Regions from separate parts of the Saccharothrix mutabilis subsp. mutabilis genome, predicted to be linked through region 1. Evidence: predicted binding sites of a transcription regulator. Region 1 holds the regulator's gene; the other holds the start of a gene.
The links. Region 1 encodes HspR, which represses chaperone genes until heat shock. Its sites were predicted from a motif close to ANNTTGAGTNNNNNNNACTCAANNT; they were not measured.
Positions count from the first base shown of each region.

Region 2: lon (endopeptidase La) is a predicted target of HspR. The motif match lies at 4,488-4,512, and genes of this name have one in related genera.

Region 1 covers NZ_BAAABU010000004.1:351,192-361,108, reverse strand. The annotation lists gene clpB (ATP-dependent chaperone ClpB) at 49-2,631, opposite strand; gene ABD126_RS12645 (VOC family protein) at 2,790-3,167, shown strand; gene ABD126_RS12640 (VOC family protein) at 3,210-3,590, shown strand; gene ABD126_RS12635 (FAD-binding oxidoreductase) at 4,076-5,179, shown strand; gene ABD126_RS12630 (heat shock protein transcriptional repressor HspR) at 5,185-5,613, opposite strand; gene dnaJ (molecular chaperone DnaJ) at 5,610-6,779, opposite strand; gene grpE (nucleotide exchange factor GrpE) at 6,801-7,472, opposite strand; gene dnaK (molecular chaperone DnaK) at 7,469-9,322, opposite strand; gene ABD126_RS12610 (hypothetical protein) at 9,488-9,664, shown strand; gene ABD126_RS12605 (DUF4097 family beta strand repeat-containing protein) at 9,661-9,917, opposite strand, start outside.
Region 2 covers NZ_BAAABU010000005.1:421,372-431,288, reverse strand. The annotation lists gene ABD126_RS16045 (AMIN-like domain-containing (lipo)protein) at 1-364, shown strand, start outside; gene ABD126_RS16040 (PstS family phosphate ABC transporter substrate-binding protein) at 484-2,115, shown strand; gene lon (endopeptidase La) at 2,123-4,474, opposite strand; gene ABD126_RS16030 (TetR/AcrR family transcriptional regulator) at 4,686-5,297, shown strand; gene ABD126_RS16025 (S1 family peptidase) at 5,396-6,421, shown strand; gene ABD126_RS16020 (SAM-dependent methyltransferase) at 6,497-7,303, shown strand; gene ABD126_RS16015 (patatin-like phospholipase domain-containing protein) at 7,287-9,221, opposite strand; gene ABD126_RS16010 (hypothetical protein) at 9,434-9,917, shown strand, end outside.

The DNA.
Region 1 (9,917 bases):
CCGACCAAAACGAAGATCATGTGTCCGGTGGCGCGCCTCCGCCGGGGATCAACCCCTTCCGACGATGAGCCCGGACTGGTCGTCCACCACGTCGACCTTCACCGTGTCACCGTCGCGGACCTCGCCGGACAGCAGCTCCTTGGCCAGCTGGTCCCCGATCGAGGACTGCACGAGCCGCCGCAACGGCCGCGCGCCGTACACCGGGTCGAAGCCGTTCAGGGCCAGCCAGTCGCGGGCCGCGGGCGTGACCTCCAGGGCCAGCCGCCGCTGGGCCAGGCGCTTGCCCAGCCGCCCGATCTGGATGTCCACGATCGAGGTCAGCTCCTCGGTGGCCAGCGAGTGGAACACGACCACGTCGTCCAGGCGGTTGAGGAACTCGGGCTTGAAGTGGCGGCGGACGACGTTCATGACCGCGTCGTTGCGCTGCCGCTCGTCCAGGGCCGGGTCGGCGATGGACTGCGAGCCCAGGTTCGAGGTCAGCACCAGGATCGTGTTGCGGAAGTCCACCGTGCGGCCCTGGCCGTCGGTCAGCCGGCCGTCGTCCAGGACCTGCAGCAGCACGTCGAACACGTCCGGGTGAGCCTTCTCGACCTCGTCGAGCAGCACGACGCTGTACGGCCGCCGCCGCACCGACTCGGTGAGCTGACCGCCCTGGTCGTAGCCGACGTACCCGGGGGGCGCGCCGACGAGCCGGGCCACCGAGTGCTTCTCGGAGTACTCGCTCATGTCGATGCGGATCATCGCCCGCTCGTCGTCGAACAGGAACTCCGCCAGCGCCTTGGCCAGCTCGGTCTTGCCGACGCCGGTCGGGCCGAGGAACAGGAAGCTGCCGGTCGGGCGGTCCGGGTCGGCGACGCCGGCGCGCGTGCGGCGCACCGCGTCGGACACCACGCGCACGGCCTCGGCCTGGCCGACGACGCGCCGGGCCAGCTCCTCCTCCATGCGCAGCAGCTTGGCGGTCTCGCCCTCCAGCAGCCGCCCGGCCGGGATGCCGGTCCACGCCGACACCACGTCCGCCACGTCGTCCGGGCCGACCTCCTCCTTGAGCATCACGGCCGCGTCCTGCGTGCTGCGGGTCGCCGCCTCCAGCTCCTTCTCCAGCGCCGGGATGCGCCCGTACCGCAGCTCCGCGGCCCGGCCCAGGTCGCCGTCGCGCTCGGCCCGCTCGGACTCGCCGCGCAGCTGTTCCAGCTGCTCCTTGAGGTCGCGGACCTTCTCGATCGAGGTCTTCTCGTTCTGCCAGCGCGCGGTCAGCGCGGCCAGCGCCTCGCGCTTCTCGGCCAGCTCGGCGCGCAGCGCGGCCAGCCGCTCGACCGAGGCGGCGTCGGACTCCTTGGCCAGCGCCATCTCCTCGATCTCCAGCCGGCGCACGGCCCGCTCGACCTCGTCGATCTCGACCGGCCGGGAGTCGATCTCCATGCGCAGCCGGGACGCGGCCTCGTCGACCAGGTCGATCGCCTTGTCCGGCAGGAACCGGGCGGTGATGTACCGGTCGGACAGGGTCGCCGCCGCCACCAGCGCCGAGTCGGTGATGCGCACGCCGTGGTGGACCTCGTACCGGTCCTTCAGGCCGCGCAGGATGCCGACGGTGTCCTCCACCGACGGCTCGCCCACCAGCACCTGCTGGAACCGCCGCTCCAGCGCCGGGTCCTTCTCCACGTGCTCGCGGTACTCGTCCAGGGTGGTCGCGCCGACCATGCGCAGCTCGCCGCGCGCCAGCATCGGCTTGATCATGTTGCCGGCGTCCATCGCGGACTCGCCGGTCGCGCCGGCGCCCACGATGGTGTGCAGCTCGTCGATGAACGTGATGACCTGGCCGGCGGAGTCGGTGATCTCCTTGAGCACGGCCTTGAGCCGCTCCTCGAACTCGCCGCGGTACTTCGCGCCCGCCACCATCGCGCCCAGGTCCAGCGCCACCACGCGCTTGCCGCGCAGCGACTCCGGCACGTCGCCGGCCACGATCCGCTGGGCCAGGCCCTCCACGATCGCGGTCTTGCCGACGCCGGGCTCGCCGATCAGCACGGGGTTGTTCTTGGTGCGCCGGGACAGCACCTGCACGACCCGGCGGATCTCGGTGTCCCGCCCGATCACGGGGTCGAGTTCGCCCTTGCGGGCCCGCTCGGTCAGGTCGACGCCGTACTTCGCCAGCGCCTGGTAGGTGCCCTCCGGGTCCGGGCTGGTCACCCGCGCCGACCCGCGCACCTTCCCGAACGCCTCCTTCAACGCCTCCGGGCTCGCGCCGTGCCGCCGCAGCAGGTCGGCGACCTGGCCGCCGTGCTGGGCCAGGCCCACCAGCAGGTGCTCGGTGGACACGTACTCGTCGCCCATCTCGGTGGCCAGCTCCTGCGCCCGCCCGAGCACGCGCACGGCGTCCCGGGAGAACTGCGGCGCGGACACGCTCGACCCGCTGGCCGCCGGCAGCGCGCGGCTGAGCTGCTCCAACTCCTTGTGCACCTGCTTGGGGTCGGCCCCCACAGCGGACAGGAGCGGCGCGGTCAGCCCGTCGCCCTGCGCGAGCAGGGAGCCGAGCAGGTGGACCGAGGTGACGTCGGGGTTGCCCGCGATCGTCGCCGCCTGAACCGCCGCGGACACGGCTTGCTGCGTCTTCGTGGTCGGGTTGAAAGCGTCCATGCCTCACCTCGGTCGCGTGTTTCCGGCGCACCACCGGCTACCACTCACCTCAACGTCAGAAAAGTTGAGTCCGTTCCACTCAACCTAACCCAAGTGGTGTGACGCCCGCCACGACCACCCTTGACCTCGACCGAACTCGAAGTCCTAGCGTCGGTGCCATGACCGTCAAGCTGAACCACACGATCGTGTCCGCCCGCGACGCCCGCGCCACCGCCGACTTCCTGGTCGAGGTCTTCGGCTTCGCACCCGCCACCCCCTACGGCCCGTTCCTCGTCGTCGGCACTGACAACGAGGTCTCCCTCGACGTCATGGCGGTCGAGGGGGACATCACGCCGCAGCACTACGCGTTCCTGGTGGGCGACGACGACTTCGACGCCATCTTCGGGCGCGTCAAGGAGCGCGGCCTGCCGTACTGGGCGGACCCGTTCCACCGGCAGCCCGGCGAGATCAACACCCACGACGGCGGCCGGGGCGTCTACTTCGACGACCCCAACGGGCACAGCCTGGAGATCATCACCGTCCCGTACGGCGGGTAAATGCGCGTGCGCCCGTCCGCACGCCCGCATCAAGATCTGCGCATGAGTTCACTGCTGCACCACATCACCGTCGACTGCGAAGACGCCTACGCCCTCGCCACCTTCTGGAGCCAGGTCACCGGCCACCCCGTCTCGGACGAGGACGAGCCCGGCGACGCGGAGTGCCTGGTCGAGCTGCCGACCGGCCCGAGCCTGCTGTTCATCCAGGTCCCCGAGGGCAAGTCGGTGAAGAACCGCCTCCACCTCGACCTCCAGCCCGACACCACCCGCGACGAGGAGGTGGAACGGCTGCGCGGCCTCGGCGCCACCCTGGTGGACGACCAGCGCCGCCCCGACGGCACCGGCTGGGTCGTGCTCGCCGACCCCGAGGGCAACGAGTTCTGCGTCGAACGCAGCGCAGCCGAGCGCGCCGCGACCTCCTGACCCCGTCACCCACATGTCGCAACGCGTTGTCCACACGCGCACCCCTGTTATCCACAATCCCCAGGTGTGAATCCACAGGCCGAAGCGGATCTCCGCACCGGTGCGGCACCAGTGCGACCAAGAGGGTGAGACCCCCGCCGCACGCGATCTCGGGGACCCGTTAAACGCGTGCTCGGGCGGGGTACTCGCCTCTCGGTTGGACGCAATCCGCAGACCCGGTACAGGTCATCACGAATGTTCGCTCGATGGGACGAACGGTCGGCAACCGACCGTGATCGCACTGCACTCGAAGGTGGCATCAAGGAGTCAGTCGGCCAGTTGACGGGTTAGCCTCGGTTCGTCGGGGATGGAAGCTTGACGAGGACGATGCGCCTTGCTGACGGCGCTGGAAACGTGGAGACTGCGCCCGGACCATGACTGCGAACGCTGTGTTGAGCCCCATCCCGAGCCCGCCCCACCGAGAGCCCCCACCGGGTGTCACCGCAATGGTGCGCCTGATCAGGGAGAGCTGGGCGGTCGTCGAGCCGCGCGCCGAAGAGGTCGCCAAGTTCTTCTACGGAATGCTCTTCAGCCTCGCGCCGGCCACCCGTGAGATGTTCCCGGCGAACATGGAGGTGCAGCGCAGCCGCCTGCTGCGCGCACTGGTCCACGTCGTCCAGATGGTCGACCGACCGGACGACCTGATCCCCTTCCTGCGCCAACTCGGCCGCGACCACCGCAAGTTCGGCGTGGTCAACGTGCACTACGAGTCGGTCGGGACCGCCCTGCTGGCCGCGGTGAAGAAGCACGCCGGCCCCGCCTGGACGCCCCAGGTCGAGCTGGCGTGGGCCGAGGCCTACACGATCATGGCCCGCGCCATGCAGGAGGCGGCGGCGGCCGACGACGGGCCGGCGTACTGGCACGCCACCGTGCTGGAGCACCAGCGGGTGAGCTGGGACCTGGCCGTGGTGCGCCTGCAGCCGGACCACCCCGTCGGCTACCGCGCCGGCCAGTACGTGAGCGTGGAGACGCCCCAGCGGGCGCGGCTGTGGCGGTACTTCTCGCCGGCCAACGCCCCGCGCGAGGACGGCATCATCGAGTTCCACATCCGCTCGGTGGAGGGCGGCTGGGTCAGCCGCTCCATCGTCGGCCACACCCAGCCGGGCGACGTGTGGCGCATCGGCCCGCCGATGGGCCGCCTGCACGTGGACCGGAAGTCCGGCCGCGACGTCCTCATGGTCGCCGGCGGCACGGGCGTGGCCCCCATGCACGCGATCGTCGACGAGATGGCCCAGTGGGGCGAGAACCCGCGGACCCACCTGTTCGTGGGCGGCCGGACCCGCGAGGACCTCTACGACCTGGACAACCTCCAGCGCTTCGCGATGACCAACCCGTGGCTCACGGTCGTCCCGGTCCTGGAGTCCGACCCGGGCGCGCGGGGCGTCGAGCAGGGCACCCTGGCCGACGTGGTCACCCGCTACGGCGCGTGGGAGGACCGGGACGTCCTGGTGTGCGGCTCGCCGTCGATGATCAGGGCGACGGTGTCCCGCATGCTCGTGGCCGGCACCCCGCTGGACCGCATCAAGTACGACCCGTTCACCCTCGACTGACCGCGTCAGCGCTTCCGGTTCGGCTTCCAGACGACCAGGGCGGTCTCCTGGCGGACCGGGACCAGGTCGCGGCGCAGCGACCGGTGCACCGAAGCCGCCGCGTGCTCCGCCGCCGCCAACGCCTGGGCCAGCTGCTCGGTCAGCTCGGAGACCTTCGCCCGCAGCGCCCCGACCTCGTTCTCCAACTCGATGATCCGCTTGATCCCGGCCAGGTTCACGCCCTCCTCCTGGGAGAGCCGCTGGACCTCGCGCAACAGCACGATGTCCCGCATCGAGTACCGCCGACCACCGCCGGGGGTCCGCCCCGGCGACACCAGCCCCATCCGGTCGTAGGACCGGAGGGTCTGGGCGTGCAGGCCGGACAGCTGCGCCGCCACGGAGATCACGAAGAACGGCGTGTCCTCGTCTGTTCCCGGGGGGAACGGAAAAGTCATGTCGACCTCTTCTCCACCAAGGCGTTGAGGTCCGCCCTCGGGTCGTGCCGCGCGGTCGCCGAGGCGTAGGCCTCCAGCGCCTCGCGGGCCGCCGCGTCCATGTTGTTCGGGACCGCCACCTGCAGCGTGATGAGCAGGTCGCCGACCTGCCCGTCCCGCTTGGCGATGCCCTTGCCCTTGGCGCGCAGCACCCGGCCCGACGCCGTGCCGGCGGGCACCTTCAAGGTCACCTTGCCGTCGAGCGTGGGCACGGTCAACGTCGTGCCCAGCGCCAGTTCGGGGAACGTCACCGGGACGGTGACGGTGAGGTTGTTGCCGCTGCGGCCGAACACCGGGTCCGGGTTGACGTGCACGCGGACGTACAGGTCGCCGCTGGGACCGCCGTTGCGGCCCGGCTCGCCCTGCCCGGCCAGGCGGATGCGCTGGCCGTCGTCCACGCCCGCCGGGATGCGGATGGTCAGCGTGCGCGTCTTGGTGGAGACGCCGTCGCCGCCGCACTCCGGGCACGGGTCGTCGACGACGCGGCCGGTGCCCCGGCAGTCGGTGCACGGCTCGGAGAACGCGAACGCGCCCTGGCTGCGGGTCACCAGGCCGGCGCCGCCGCAGTTGGTGCAGGTCCGGGGCGAGGTGCCCGGCCGCGCGCCGGAGCCCGAGCACGTCGAGCACGTCGACGGGCTGGACAGCCGCATCGGCACGGTCGCGCCCTTGACCGCCTCGGTGAAGTCGATCCGCACGTCGGTCTCGACGTCCTCGCCCCGCCGGGGCCGGGTCGCCGAGGCGGACGTGCCGCCGCCGCGCCGGTTGAACAGGCCGCCGAGCAGGTCGCCCAGGCCGCCCATGCCACCGGTCTGCTGCCCGGCGCGGCCGAACAGGTCGCCGACGTCGAAGCCGCCGCCCTGCCCGAACCCGCCCGGGAAGCCGCCGCCGCCCGCGAACAGGCGGCGGGCCTCGTCGTACTGCTTGCGCTTGGCGGCGTCGGACAGCACGCCGTAGGCCTCGGAGACCGACTTGAAGCGCGCCTCCGCCTTGGCGTCACCGGGGTTGGCGTCGGGGTGCAGCTCCCGCGCCAACTTCCGGTACGCCTTCTTGATCTCGTCGGCCGAGGCGTCGGAGGAGACGCCCAGCTCCCGGTAGAAGTCCTTCTCGATCCAATCCCGAGCACTCATCCGGACGCCGCCCCCTCTCGCTCAGTCCTGCTGTTGTCCGGTCGGTTCCTCCGCCGCGGCCGGCTCGTGGTCGGTGACCCCGACCAGCGCGGGCCGCAGCACCCGGTCGCCGAACCGGTAGCCGCGCCGCAGCACGGCCGTCACGGTCGGCCCGCTCACGTCCGGGGACGTGGCGTGCTGCACGGCCTCGTGCACGGAGGGGTCGAACTCCTCGCCCTCGTGCCCGAACGGCTCCAGGCCGGCCTTGGTCAGCGCGCCGACCAGCTTGTCCGCGACCGCCTTGAACGCGCCGGTCAGGTCGCCGTGCGCGTCGGCCCGCTCGACGTCGTCGAGCACGGCCAGCAGGTCGGCGGCCACCTGCGCCTTGGCCGTGGTGACCACCAGCTCCCGGTCGCGCTCGACGCGCTTGCGGTAGTTGGCGTACTCGGCGGTGAGGCGCTGGAGGTCCGCGGTCCGCTCGTCGAGCTGGGCCTTCAGCTCGGCGGCCGGGTCGACCTCCGCGGGCTCGGCGTCGGGGGCGGCGTGGCGGCCACCCCCGTCCGCGTCGGCGGCGCCTTCGGCCACGGGAACCTCCTCGGCGGCGGGCCCGGTCGCTTCGGCGTCCGCGGCCGGCGGGCGCACTTGACCGGTCTCCGGGTCGATGCGGCGACGGTCGCGCACCACCACGTGCGGCTGCTCCTCGGGCCGGGTCACTTCTTCTCGTCCTCGTCCACGATCTCGGCGTCCACGACGTCGTCGGCCTTGGCGTCACCGGCGCCCGGCGCGGAGGCGCCGTCACCGGCCGGCGCGCCCGGGGTGGGAGCGGCGCCCGCGTACATGGCCTGGCCGATCGCCTGCGACTCGGTGGCCAGCTTCTCCACCGCGGTGCGGACCTTGGCGATGTCGGTGCCCTTGAGGGCCTCGTTGGTCTCCTCGATCGCGGCCTTGACCTTGTCCTTGACCTCGGCCGGGATCTTGTCGTCGTTCTCCTTGACGACCTTCTCGGTCTGGTAGACCAGCGTCTCGGCCTGGTTGCGGACCTCGGCCTCCTCGCGGCGGCGCTTGTCCTCCTCGGCGTGCGCCTCGGCGTCCTTGATCATGCGGTCGATGTCGTCCTTCGGCAGCGCCGAGCCGCCGGTGATCGTCATCCGCTGTTCCTTGCCGGTGCCCATGTCCTTGGCGGACACGTGCACGATGCCGTTGGCGTCGATGTCGAAGGTGACCTCGATCTGCGGGACGCCGCGCGGCGCCGGCGGCAGGCCGGTCAGCTCGAACATGCCGAGCTTCTTGTTGTCCGCGGCGAAGTCGCGCTCGCCCTGGAAGACCTGGATCTGCACGGACGGCTGGTTGTCGTCGGCCGTGGTGAAGATCTCGGACCGCTTGGTCGGGATGGTCGTGTTGCGCTCGATGAGCTTGGTCATCACGCCGCCCTTGGTCTCGATGCCCAGGGACAGCGGGGTGACGTCGAGCAGCAGGACGTCCTTGACCTCGCCCTTGAGCACACCGGCCTGGAGCGCCGCGCCGACCGCGACGACCTCGTCCGGGTTCACGCCCTTGTTCGGCTCACGGCCGCCGGTCAGCTCCTTGACCAGCTCGGCCACGGCCGGCATGCGGGTGGAGCCGCCGACCAGCACCACGTGGTCGATGTCGCCGACGGAGATGCCGGCGTCCTTGATCACGTTGTTGAACGGGGCGCGGGTGCGCTCCAGCAGGTCGTTGGTGATGCGCTGGAACTCGGCGCGGGACAGCGTCTCGTCCAGGAACAGCGGGTTCTTGTCCGCGTCGACCGTGATGTAGGGCAGGTTGATGGTGGCCTGCGACGAGCTGGACAGCTCGATCTTGGCCTTCTCGGCGGCCTCGCGGATCCGCTGGAGGGCCATCTTGTCCTTGGTCAGGTCGATGCCGTTGGACTGCTTGAAGCGCTCGACCAGCCAGTCCACGACGCGCTGGTCCCAGTCGTCGCCGCCGAGGTGGTTGTCACCGGAGGTCGCGCGGACCTCGACGACGCCGTCGCCCAGCTCCAGCAGCGAGACGTCGAACGTGCCGCCACCGAGGTCGAAGACCAGGATGGTCTGCTCCTTCTCGCCCTTGTCCAGGCCGTAGGCCAGGGCGGCGGAGGTGGGCTCGTTGACGATGCGCAGCACGTTGAGGCCCGCGATCTGGCCGGCCTCCTTGGTGGCCTGGCGCTGCGCGTCCTCGAAGTAGGCGGGCACGGTGATCACGGCGTCGGTGATCTCCTCGCCCAGGTACGCCTCGGCGTCGCGCTTGAGCTTCATCAGCACGCGCGCGCTGATCTCCTGCGGCGTGTACTTCTTGCCGTCGATCTCGGTCGTCCAGTTCGTGCCGATGTGCCGCTTGACCGACCGGATGGTCCGGTCGACGTTGGTCACCGCCTGGTTCTTGGCGGGCTGACCGGTGAGCACCTCGCCGTTCTTGGCGAACGCGACGATGGACGGGGTCGTCCGCGAACCCTCGGAGTTGGCGATCACCGTCGGCTCGCCACCCTCGAGAACCGCGACGACGGAGTTGGTCGTCCCCAGGTCGATGCCGACCGCTCGCGCCATTTGGATTCCTCCTGGTAGTGCGTCTGTGAGAGCCCCGCGTTGAGCGGCGTGCGCTCAAGTTTGCCAGGATCTGCGGACTTGAGTCCACTGGGCTCAATTTCTCTGCCTGTCCAACGGACGGGGCCGTTCGGGTGTTCCCGCCGTGGCGTGATCCGGGACACTCGAATGCCGCCGCCGGCCGGGTCGAGCCGACCGGCGCGGAACACGTCGACGCCGCTCACGCCCGGCGGCCCCGGCCAGTCCACCCACAGGGTGGCGCTGACCGGGGCCGACGAGGTGGACGGCGGGGTGGACGGCGAGGTGGAGGCCCTGCTGCGGGCGGCGTACGAGCAGAACGCCTAGGGGGCGGGCTGCACGCTCACGTCCCCGGACCCGGACTTCGCCACCACGGTCACGGTCGCGGCCGGGTCGCTGGCCACCCCCACGGTCCGCTCGCCGCTGCCGGTCTCGGCCTCGACGCGGTAGGTCGCCTTCGGCAGCCGGACGTGCACGTCCCCGGACCCGGATTCGGCGTGCACGGCCTGCACGGCCGCCATGCCGACCTCGACGTCCCCGGAGTTGTTGACGACCGACACCTCACCCCGCATGTCGGTCA
Region 2 (9,917 bases), on a different contig from region 1:
GGTGGGCCGGCACGACGCGTTCGACCGGGTCGTGCTCGACCTGAACGGGCCGCGCCCGGAGTTCTTCATCCGGCGCGTCGACCAGCTCCACCACGACGGCAGCGGCGCGCCGGTGTCGTTGCCGGGCAGCACCTTCCTGGAGGTGCGGTCCTTCCCCGCCGCCGCGCACGACGACAGCGGCAACCCCACCTACACCGGTCCCCGGCAGTTCACCACGCCGTCCCTGGTCAACGTCCAGGCCGTGGCGATCACCGGCGACTTCGAGGCCAACCTGACCGTCGGGCTCGGGATGCGCCGCGAGTCGTGGCACCGGGTGTTCCTGCTGAGCGGCCCGACCCGCGTGGTCATCGACGTCGGTCACTGACGTCCTGCGAGGGCAAGGGGGTCCCGTCCGTCCGGGACCCCCTTGCCGACAGGTGAAGTCCGGGTGAACGTCCCGCCATCGAGACCGGGCCCGGGTGAGCCGGCGACGCAGAATTCGGTGTGCAGATCCTGCGGTCCGCGCTGGACTTCCTCGGCGGCCCCGGCCCGGTGGCGCTGGCCATCGGCCTGCTCTTCGCGACGCCGCTCATCGACCGGTTGTTCGTGCGCCGCAAGCGACTGGGCTTCCGCGTGCTCTACAACTCCAAGATCGGCCTGGGTCCCGACCAGCTGCACGACGGCACCGACTCCCAGGCGCCCCAACTGCGCGAGCTGGTGCACCAGTTGGAGCGGATGAGCATCGTGGTGGTCCGCGTCCGCAACAGCGGCAACTACGACATCGACCCCGACGACTTCGACAAGCCGCTGACCTTCACCTTCGGCGACCGGGTCGTGTGGAACGCGCGAGTGTCCGAGGCCGGGTCGGAGGAACTGCGCGAGGAGGTGCGCCGCAGCCTCCAGTTCTTCGGCCGCGACGAGCTGCGCGTCCCCCTGCCGACCGTGCGCGACCGGGTGGCCCAGAGCCTGACCCGCTTGTTCCGCAACGGCGGCGACCGGCCGCGCGCGGTCGTGGAACCGGTGTGGCACGGCGTCCGCCTGGAGTCGTTGACGCTGCGCCGCAAGCAGAAGTTCAAGCTGCTGGTCGTCCTGCGCGAGCCCGACACCAACCCCGCGGGCGAGATCGGCAAGGAGGTCAAGATCACCGGCAGCCTCGGCGGGGCCGGGGTCCTGCACGACGAGAAGCAGGAGCGCTTCCTCACCCTGCCCCGCCTGACCGGCGGCCTGGCCGCGGTCCTGGCGGGGGTGCTCGTGGTGACCCTGGCGTGGGCGCCGCCGTCGTCCGACGCGTCGGTGGCCTGCGGGAGCGGGCCGTTGCGCGTCGAGGGGTCGAGCGTGTTCATGCCGACCATGGCGAAGATCGCCGAGCAGTACCGGAAAGCGTGCCCGGACGCGGACGTGGTGACCGACCCGAACGGCAGCATCGCCGGCGTCCGCTCGGTGGCGTCGGGAACCGCGGCGATCGCCCTGTCCGACGGCAAGCAGGACGTGCCGGACGTGGTGGCCCAACAGGCGGCGATCGTGGTGTACCACGTGGTCGTGCACAGCTCGGTGGGTCTGGACACGATCAGCCTGGACCAGCTGAAGGGCATCTACTCCGGCGCGTACACCGATTGGAGCCAGTTGCGCGGCGGGGACCCGTTGCCCGTCCGGATAGTCGGCCGCGGCGGCGAGTCGGGCACCCGGGAGCTGTTCGAACAACGCGTCCTGGGCACCGGCGAGGGCGCGCTGACCTCGGACGACTGCCGGACCAGGGACCGGGCCCCGCAGGCGCCGGTGATCAGGTGCGAGCGCGACAAGAACGCCGACGTGGTGCGGGAGATCGGGGCGGTCGAGGGCGCGATCGGGTACGCGGACGCGCCTTCGGTGGCGGAGGCCCGCAAGACCGACCGGATGACCGCGCTGTCGTTGGACGGCAAGGTGTTCGACGCCTCGGTGGGCGTGGAGGCGGGCTACCCGTTCTGGACGGTGGAGTACCTCTACACCAAGGGGACGCCGGACGGGGGCGCGTTGCCGGGCCGGTTCATCCGGTACGTGCTGGAACACGACGAAGCCCGCGTCCGGATGAAGGACGCGGGCTACCTGCCGTGCCGGACCCCCGAAGGGACCCCGCTCGAACTGTGCAACCTCCGCTAGGACCGGGTCAGGCGGCGACCGCCGTGGCCGCCTCCCGTTCCAGCGCCAGGTCCAGCACCTCCCGGACGTCGGCCACCAGGTGCACGGTCAGCGCTTCCCGCACCGACTCCGGCACGTCGTCCAGGTCCGGCTCGTTGCGCTGGGGCAGCAGCACCGTCGTGATCCCGGCCCGGTGCGCGGCGAGCAGCTTCTGCTTCACCCCGCCGATCGGCAGCACCCGGCCCGTCAACGACACCTCGCCGGTCATCGCCACGTCCGAGCGCACCGGCCGGCCCGACAGCAGCGACGCCAGGGCCGTGGTCATCGTCACGCCCGCCGACGGCCCGTCCTTGGGCACCGCGCCCGCCGGGACGTGGATGTGCACGCCGCGCTCGGCCAGCGCCGCCGCCCGCTCGTCGTGGGACTTCAGGTACGACAGGGCGATCTGCGCGGACTCCTTCATCACGTCGCCGAGCTGGCCGGTCAGCGTGACGCCGGGCGAGCCGGTGCCCTCCGACGCCAGCGACGCCTCCACGAACAGGACGTCCCCGCCCGCGCCGGTCACCGCCAGGCCGGTCGCGACGCCCGGGACCGCCGTGCGCTCCGCCGACTCCGGCGTGAACTTCGGCGAACCCAGGTAGCCCCTGAGGTCCGGGACGTCCACCGCGACCGGCAGGGACGCCTCGTCCAGGGCCACGCGGGCGGTGACCTTGCGCAGCACCCGCGCCAGCGAGCGCTCCAACTGGCGGACGCCCGCCTCGCGGGTGTACTCGCCGGCCAGCTTGCGCAACGCGTCCTCGGAGACCGTGACGTCCTCGGGCGTCAGGCCGGCCCGCTCGACCTGCCTCGGGAGCAGGTGGTCACGGGCGATGGTGACCTTCTCGTCCTCGGTGTACCCGTCGAGCTGCACCAGCTCCATGCGGTCCAGCAGCGGGCCGGGGATGGACTCCAGGACGTTGGCCGTGGCCAGGAACACCACGTCCGACAGGTCCAGCTCGACCTCCAGGTAGTGGTCTCGGAAGGTGTGGTTCTGGGCCGGGTCCAGCACCTCCAGCAGCGCCGCGGTCGGGTCGCCGCGGTAGTCCGCGCCGACCTTGTCGATCTCGTCGAGCAGGACGACCGGGTTCATCGAGCCCGCCTCGGAGATGGCCCGCACGATCCGGCCGGGCAGCGCGCCGACGTACGTGCGGCGGTGGCCGCGGATCTCGGCCTCGTCGCGCACGCCGCCCAGCGCCACGCGGACGAACTCGCGGCCCATCGCCCTGGCCACGGACTCGCCCAGCGACGTCTTGCCGACACCGGGCGGGCCGACCAGGGCGAGCACCGCGCCGCTGCGCCGACCGCCGACGACACCCAGGCCGCGGTCGGCCCGGCGCCGCCGCACCGCCAGGTACTCGGTGATGCGCTCCTTCACGTCGTCCAGGCCCGCGTGGTCGGCGTCGAGCACCGCGCGTGCGCCGGCGATGTCGTAGGTCTCCTCGGTGCGCTCGTTCCACGGCAGGTCGAGGACGGTGTCCAGCCAGGTGCGGATCCACCCGGTCTCGGGGGACTGGTCGGACGTGCGCTCCAACTTGTCCACTTCGGACAACGCGGCCTTGCGCACGTGCTCGGGCAGGTCCGCGCTCTCGACGCGGGCCCGGTAGTCCTGCTCCTCGGTGGCGGGCTTGCCGTCCAGCTCGGCCAGCTCCTTGCGGATGGCGGCGAGCTGTTGGCGCAGGAGGAACTCGCGCTGCTGGCGTTCGACGCCCTCCTTGACGTCCTTGCGGATCGTCTCGGCGACGTCCAGCTCGGTCAGGTGCTCGCGGCCCCATTCGAGCAGCTTCTCCAGCCGCTGCGCGACGTCGCTGGTCTCCAGGAGCCAGATCTTCTGCTCGTCGGTCAGGTAGGAGGCGTAGCCCGCGAGGTCGGCCAGCGCGGACGGCTCGTCCACCTGCTGCACCGAGTCCACGACCTGCCACGCGCCGCGCTGCTGGAGGATGGTGGTGACCAGCGCGCGGTACTCGCGGGCCAGCTCGCGGGTGCGGTCGTCCACGGGCGGCTCGTCGGCCACCGTCGCCTCGACCCACAGCGCCGCGCCCGGCCCGGTGGTGCCGGTCCCGATCCGCACCCGCTCCGTGCCGCGCACGACGGCCGCGCGCTCGCCGCCGGAGAGCCGCCCGACCTGCTCCACGACCGCCAGCGTGCCGACCTTCGCGTACTTGCCGTCCAACCGGGGCACCAGCAACACCCGGGTCTCGCCGCCCGCCGCGGAGGCGGCCTCGACGGCGGCGCGCGCCTCGGCGGCGGCGTCCGAGCCGGTGAGCCGGATCGGGACGACCATGCCGGGGAGCACGACCACGTCGTCCAGCGGCAGCACCGGAAGCGCCAACGTCTCACCCATGTTCGATCCTCCAAAGTTGAGTCTGTACGGCTCAACCAACGTGAGCGGAGGATTGTTTCCCCCAAGCGTTCGCTGTCAGCGATGCCGGTGGAGGCCTCGGAAGCCCGCTTTACGGTCAACGGTTCTCGCGCGGAATCCATGTCGGCCACAAGGAATACTTCGGCTGTAGTACTTTGTCCGGAGTGGTTCTTGGGCGAGTGGAGTGGTGGCTGTGGTGCGGCGCAATCCCGAGCGGAGGGCGGCGTTGCTCGACGCCGCGATCGAGGTGTTGGCGAGGGAAGGCGCGCGTGGCCTGACCTTCCGCGCCGTCGACCAGCAGGCCGAGGTGCCCGCGGGCACCGCCTCGAACTACTTCGCCAACCGCGACGACATGCTCAAGCAGGCCGGCGAGCGCGTGTACGAGCGGCTGGTGGACGAGGACGTCATCGCCGGTGGGTTGACCGGGGCCCGTGACCGCGACCGCGTCACCGAGCTGATGCACGAACTCGTGGACCGCGTGGCCGCGTTCCCGACCGGGTTCCTGGCCCTGCTCGAACTGCGCCTGGAGGCCACCCGCCGCCCGGAGCTGCGCGAGGTCCTGACCCGCCGCATCCGCCAGGACGTGGAGTTCAACGTCGAGTACCACGAGAAGTCCGGCCTGCCCGGCGACGGCACCATGGTCGTCCTGCTCTGGCTGGCGCTCAACTGGCTGATCATGGAACGCCTGACCCTGCCCGACCTGCTCACCGAAGACCAACGCCGAGACCTGGTCACCGCCCTGGTGGACCGCCTCCTGCTCGGCCAACCAGGTGAACCGACCACCCCGTTCCGGGCCGGCCCGTAATCCTTCCGGGTGAACGACTCGTATCGACGCCCGCCCCGGCGGCTCCTCCTCGCGAACCGCGGCCCACCGGCCGCGCGAACCCGATCAGAGGAGTCGAAGTGCGAATCCCGTTCATCCGCACCACCCTGGCCGCCGCGGCCGTCCTCGCCGCGGTGGTCACCCCGGCCCAGGGCGCCACCGGCAAGACCGAGCAGACCCTGCCCCACGACAGCGCCTACTACGAGCGCGCCCTGGCGGAAGAAGCCGCGAACGCGCCCGTGCTCGAAGAGCGCCCGGAGGTCGCCGCGGCCAACGAGGCCGTCCGGGCGCGCGTCCACGAGCAGCTCGCCGCGGGTTCCCGGCACAGCTTCACGACCTTCACCGACCCGACCATCGGCAAGGCCGTGCTCCTCACGGACGCGCCGCGCGAGGTGGTCGCGACGCTCGTCGGCGAGCACGCCGACCACGTGACCGTCATCGCGGACCCCGTGCTGAACACCGCCAGCCGCAAGTACGACTCCGCGCCCTTCTACGGCGGCGCCGGCATCCAGTACTACAACGACCCGCCCTGCACCACGGGGTACGCGGTGAAGACCGCGTTGGCCAAGAAGTTCCTGGTGACCGCGGGCCACTGCTACGACAACGGGCAGAGCGTGTGGGTCGAGAACAGCCCCAACAACACGCAGAACACCCCCGAGCACCTGGGCAGCGTGAGCCTCGACGGCTACCCGGCCCACGACATGGCCCTCATCGGCGGCAAGACCTACTCCGGCAACATCTACGTCGGCGGGACGAACAGCACCACCTCGGTGCCGGTGGCGACGGCCTCGAACCCGATCAAGGGCGTCTACACCTACTGCCACAGCGGCCGGAGCACCGGCGAGCAGTGCGGCCACGGCGTGGTCAGCCTGGACGCCGAGGTGTGCAACTACGGCGAGACCTGCCGGAAGCCGGTCGCGGCCTTCAAGGGCGGCGTCCTCAACACCGGCGGCGACTCCGGCGCCCCGTTCTACACGAAGTTCCAGGACTCCAGCGTCGCCATCCGCGGTCACGTGATCGCCGCGAACAGCACGTACGGCTTCGCCGAGACGTGGGGACGGGTGCAGGCCAAGTACAACGTCTCCATCGTCACGCCCGGCGCGTAGCCCGTTCAGGGGTTGTGCCCCGGTTTGACCCTCCGCGACGATCACGCGGTTCGCGCAACGTCGAGGGGAAGTGGCATGGAGCAGGCAGGCTGGGTGCCGGCGTCGGTGGACCTGGGGCGCCCGAGCGCGGCCCGCATGTACGACTACTACCTGGGCGGTTCGCACAACTTCGCCGTGGACCGCGAGGCCGCCCAGTCGGTCGAGCGGATCTACCCGGGCATGTCCGGCGCCGCCCGCGCCAACCGGTCTTTTCTGCGCCGCGCCGTGCGCTACCTGGTGGAGCGGGGCGTGGACCAGTTCCTCGACCTCGGCTCGGGCATCCCGACCGTCGGCAACGTGCACGAGATCGCCCAGCAGGCCAACCCGTCGGCGCGGGTGCTGTACGTGGACGTCGAACCCGTCGCCGTCGCGCACAGCACCGCGCTGCTCGCGGACAACCCGGGCGCGACGGCGGTCCAGTCCGACCTGCGCGAGGTGGACACCGTCCTGGAAGCCGCCCGGGAGGTGCTCGACTTCGACCGGCCGATCGCGTTGCTGATGGTGGCGGTGCTGCACTTCGTGCCGGACTCGGACGAGCCGGGCAAGGCGGTGGCCCGCTACCGCGACGCGCTGCCGGCGGGCAGCTGGCTCGCGCTGTCGCACGGCAGCCTGGAGGGCGTGCCGCGGGACGGCATCCAGGACACCGAGCGCATCAAGGCGATCTACCGCCGCACCGACAGCCCGCTGGCGTTGCGGCCGCACGAGGAGATCGCGGCGTTCTTCACCGGGTTCGACGTGGTCGAGCCGGGCGTGGTGGCGCTGTCGGAGTGGCGGCCGGACTCCGACGACGCCTACATCAGCGCGTACGTCGGCGTGGGCCGCAAACCTATTCCGGGGGCGTGAGGCGCAGGTCCGGGTCCACCGGCGGCTCGCCGTCGAACGGGCCCGGCCGCAGTCCCGCCAGGCCGTCCAGGGTGAGGATGACGTCGGCGCCGTGCGGGTCGGCGCCGACGGGCGGCGTGTCGAACCACTCGTGCAGGTCCGCGGGGATCGGGTAGTCCTCGGCGAGGTCCTTAAACAGGTCGGCGTGCTGCCGGGCCTGGGCGGCGAGCAGTTGGTACTCGCGCATGGCCAGCCGCATCCGGATCCAGCGGTAGCGGTCGGTCTTCTCGGCGTCGTCGGCGGTGAACCGGTCGCGCAGCAGCGTGCCCGCGAGCCGGCCGCGTTCGGCGAGGGCCAGGATGGTGTCGGGCGGCATGAACAGGTTCGTGCCGCCCTCGCCGTCGGCCAGCCGGATGTGCGCGATGCGGCCCCGGTAGCCGGGCAGCGCGGACTGCATGGTGTCGCGCCAGGCCAGCATGGTGTCCAGGATCGCGGTGGCGAACTGGAGCGGCCGGGCGACGTCGCGGTGGGGCGTGCCGGCGGTGGAGGAGTCCTGTTCGGGCAGCCACACCGGGTCGTTCGAGCCGCGGAACCCGCTGAGCGTCAGGCCGAACGTGGGCCAGCGCGGCAGCAGGCTGTCGAAGAAGTGGATCGGGAAGTTGCTCGTGATGCCGCCGTCGGAGAACCAGTGCACGCGCGGCTCGGGTTCCGCGCGGCACAGCGGGACGGCGGCGATCAGGCCGGGCATCGGCATGCTCATCCGGACGGCCAGCGCCACCGGCAGGTCGTGCGGCAGGGTGCGCAGGGGTGTGCCGTCCAACGGGCAGGCGTGCGGGGTTTCGGCGCCGTCGAGCGCATCGGTGATCCGTTGGGGGACAACGTTGTTGAGGCAGCGCGTGCAGTAGAGCCACTCGGGTCGCGGCTCGCTGAACGGCAGGCGGTAGGGGCGGCCCTCGGACAGGTCGGTCGTCATCAGGACGAGGTTCGTGGTGAGGTCGGAGAACTTGAGGTTCTCCGTGCCGGCCAGGTCGTCCAGGCGGTCGGCGAACCAGTCGCTCATCGGCGGGACGCCCGTGGAGCGCGGGACGCCGCAGCGCCGGTCCCAGAAGTTCGCGGTGAACCCGCCGGTGCCCGGGACCAGTCCGAAGTGGATCGCCTGCGCCTTGGCGGTGAGGAACCGCTTGGCGCCGAGGAGGTAGGTCGTCGCCACGGCGCTGACGAAGGCGAAGCCGAGCACCAGCCACCAGGCCGTGGCGGTGGCGGCGGAGGCGAGGCTGGGGGTGGTCCAGCGGGTGGCGAGGTAGACGGGGATGAGCGGCAGGACGAGCAGGGCGGCCGTGCCCAGGCGGCGCAGCCACGTGAGGGCGGTGCTCCTGCGGGTCTTGCGCCTCGGGCGGACGCGGAGGAGCACGCTGGGCACGACGACGAGCACGGTGACGATGAGGGCGATGAGCACCCAGCTCGGCGTGGTGCCCCAGTCCACGGCGAGGAACCAGGCCGTCGGGCCGACCAGCCACAGGGCGAGCACGAGCGTGAGCGCGATCTTGGCCCGGAACCCGATCGCGCCGAGGAGGGCGAGGACCAGGCACGTGGTGGCGCTGCGGCCGGTGGTGTCGCGGGACTGCATGGAGGCGGCGACGATCCGGTAGAGCTTGCGGGTGTGCTCGCTGGGCTGGAAGAGCTGGGCGAGCCGCCAGTCCGGGTGGGCGAACCACCGGATGACCTCCGCCAACTTCCCGAACCCGCCCGCGTCGCGCCCCTTCTCGGCGGCGGCGGTGAAGGCGGCGGCGATGGCCCCGGCGGAAGCACCCCCCAACGACCGGAACCGGTAATGCCGAGCCAGCTCCACCACGGCCCACGGGTAGACCACCCCGCTGGCCGCCCCACCCCGCATGGTGACGTCGCAGTACCGGTTGAACTCCTCGCGGTCATCGCCCATGGCGACCTCCTCGGTACGGCTCAATGATCGCGCCACCGGGCCGGGCCGTCGCTAGACCAACAGGCTGGCCGACCACGCGGTTCGCGCGCCTCGCTACGCGCGTTCGACCGATCGGGTGGTTGGCGGACGTGCCCATAACGCCGAACGCGTGCGGCGCGAAGGAGGTGACGACCGGCCACCGAACGGCGGTGCCGAGGAACACGGGTGTCGTCATGACTCAACCACCACCGGGGTACTCGTACCCGCCGCCCGGAGACGGGCCGCAGTACGCACCGCACGGCCCGCAGTACCCGCAGCATGGCCCGCAGTACCCGCAGTACCCGCAGCAAGGGACGCAGTACCCGCCGCCGTGGGGACCGCCACCTCCGCCGCCCCAGGGGTTCATGCCGCCACAGCCCGTGCCGCCGCGGAAGAAGTCGCCCAAGTGGCCGTGGGTGGTGGGCGGGATCGTCGTCTTCGTGGTCGCGGCGGCTGCCGTCACGCCGCCGTCGAGCACCAAGACCGCGGAACCGGCGGCCTCGTCGGCACCGGCGTCCCAGGAGCCGGTGGTGGCGGCGGAACCCACGACGACCACCACCACACCGCCTCCGCCGCCTCCGTCCGTCTACACCGGATCCGGCGACGACGTGATCACGCTGGACCGCCCGGCGGGTGTCAAGATCGTCAAGTTCGAGTGCCCGGCCTGCACCGGCAACA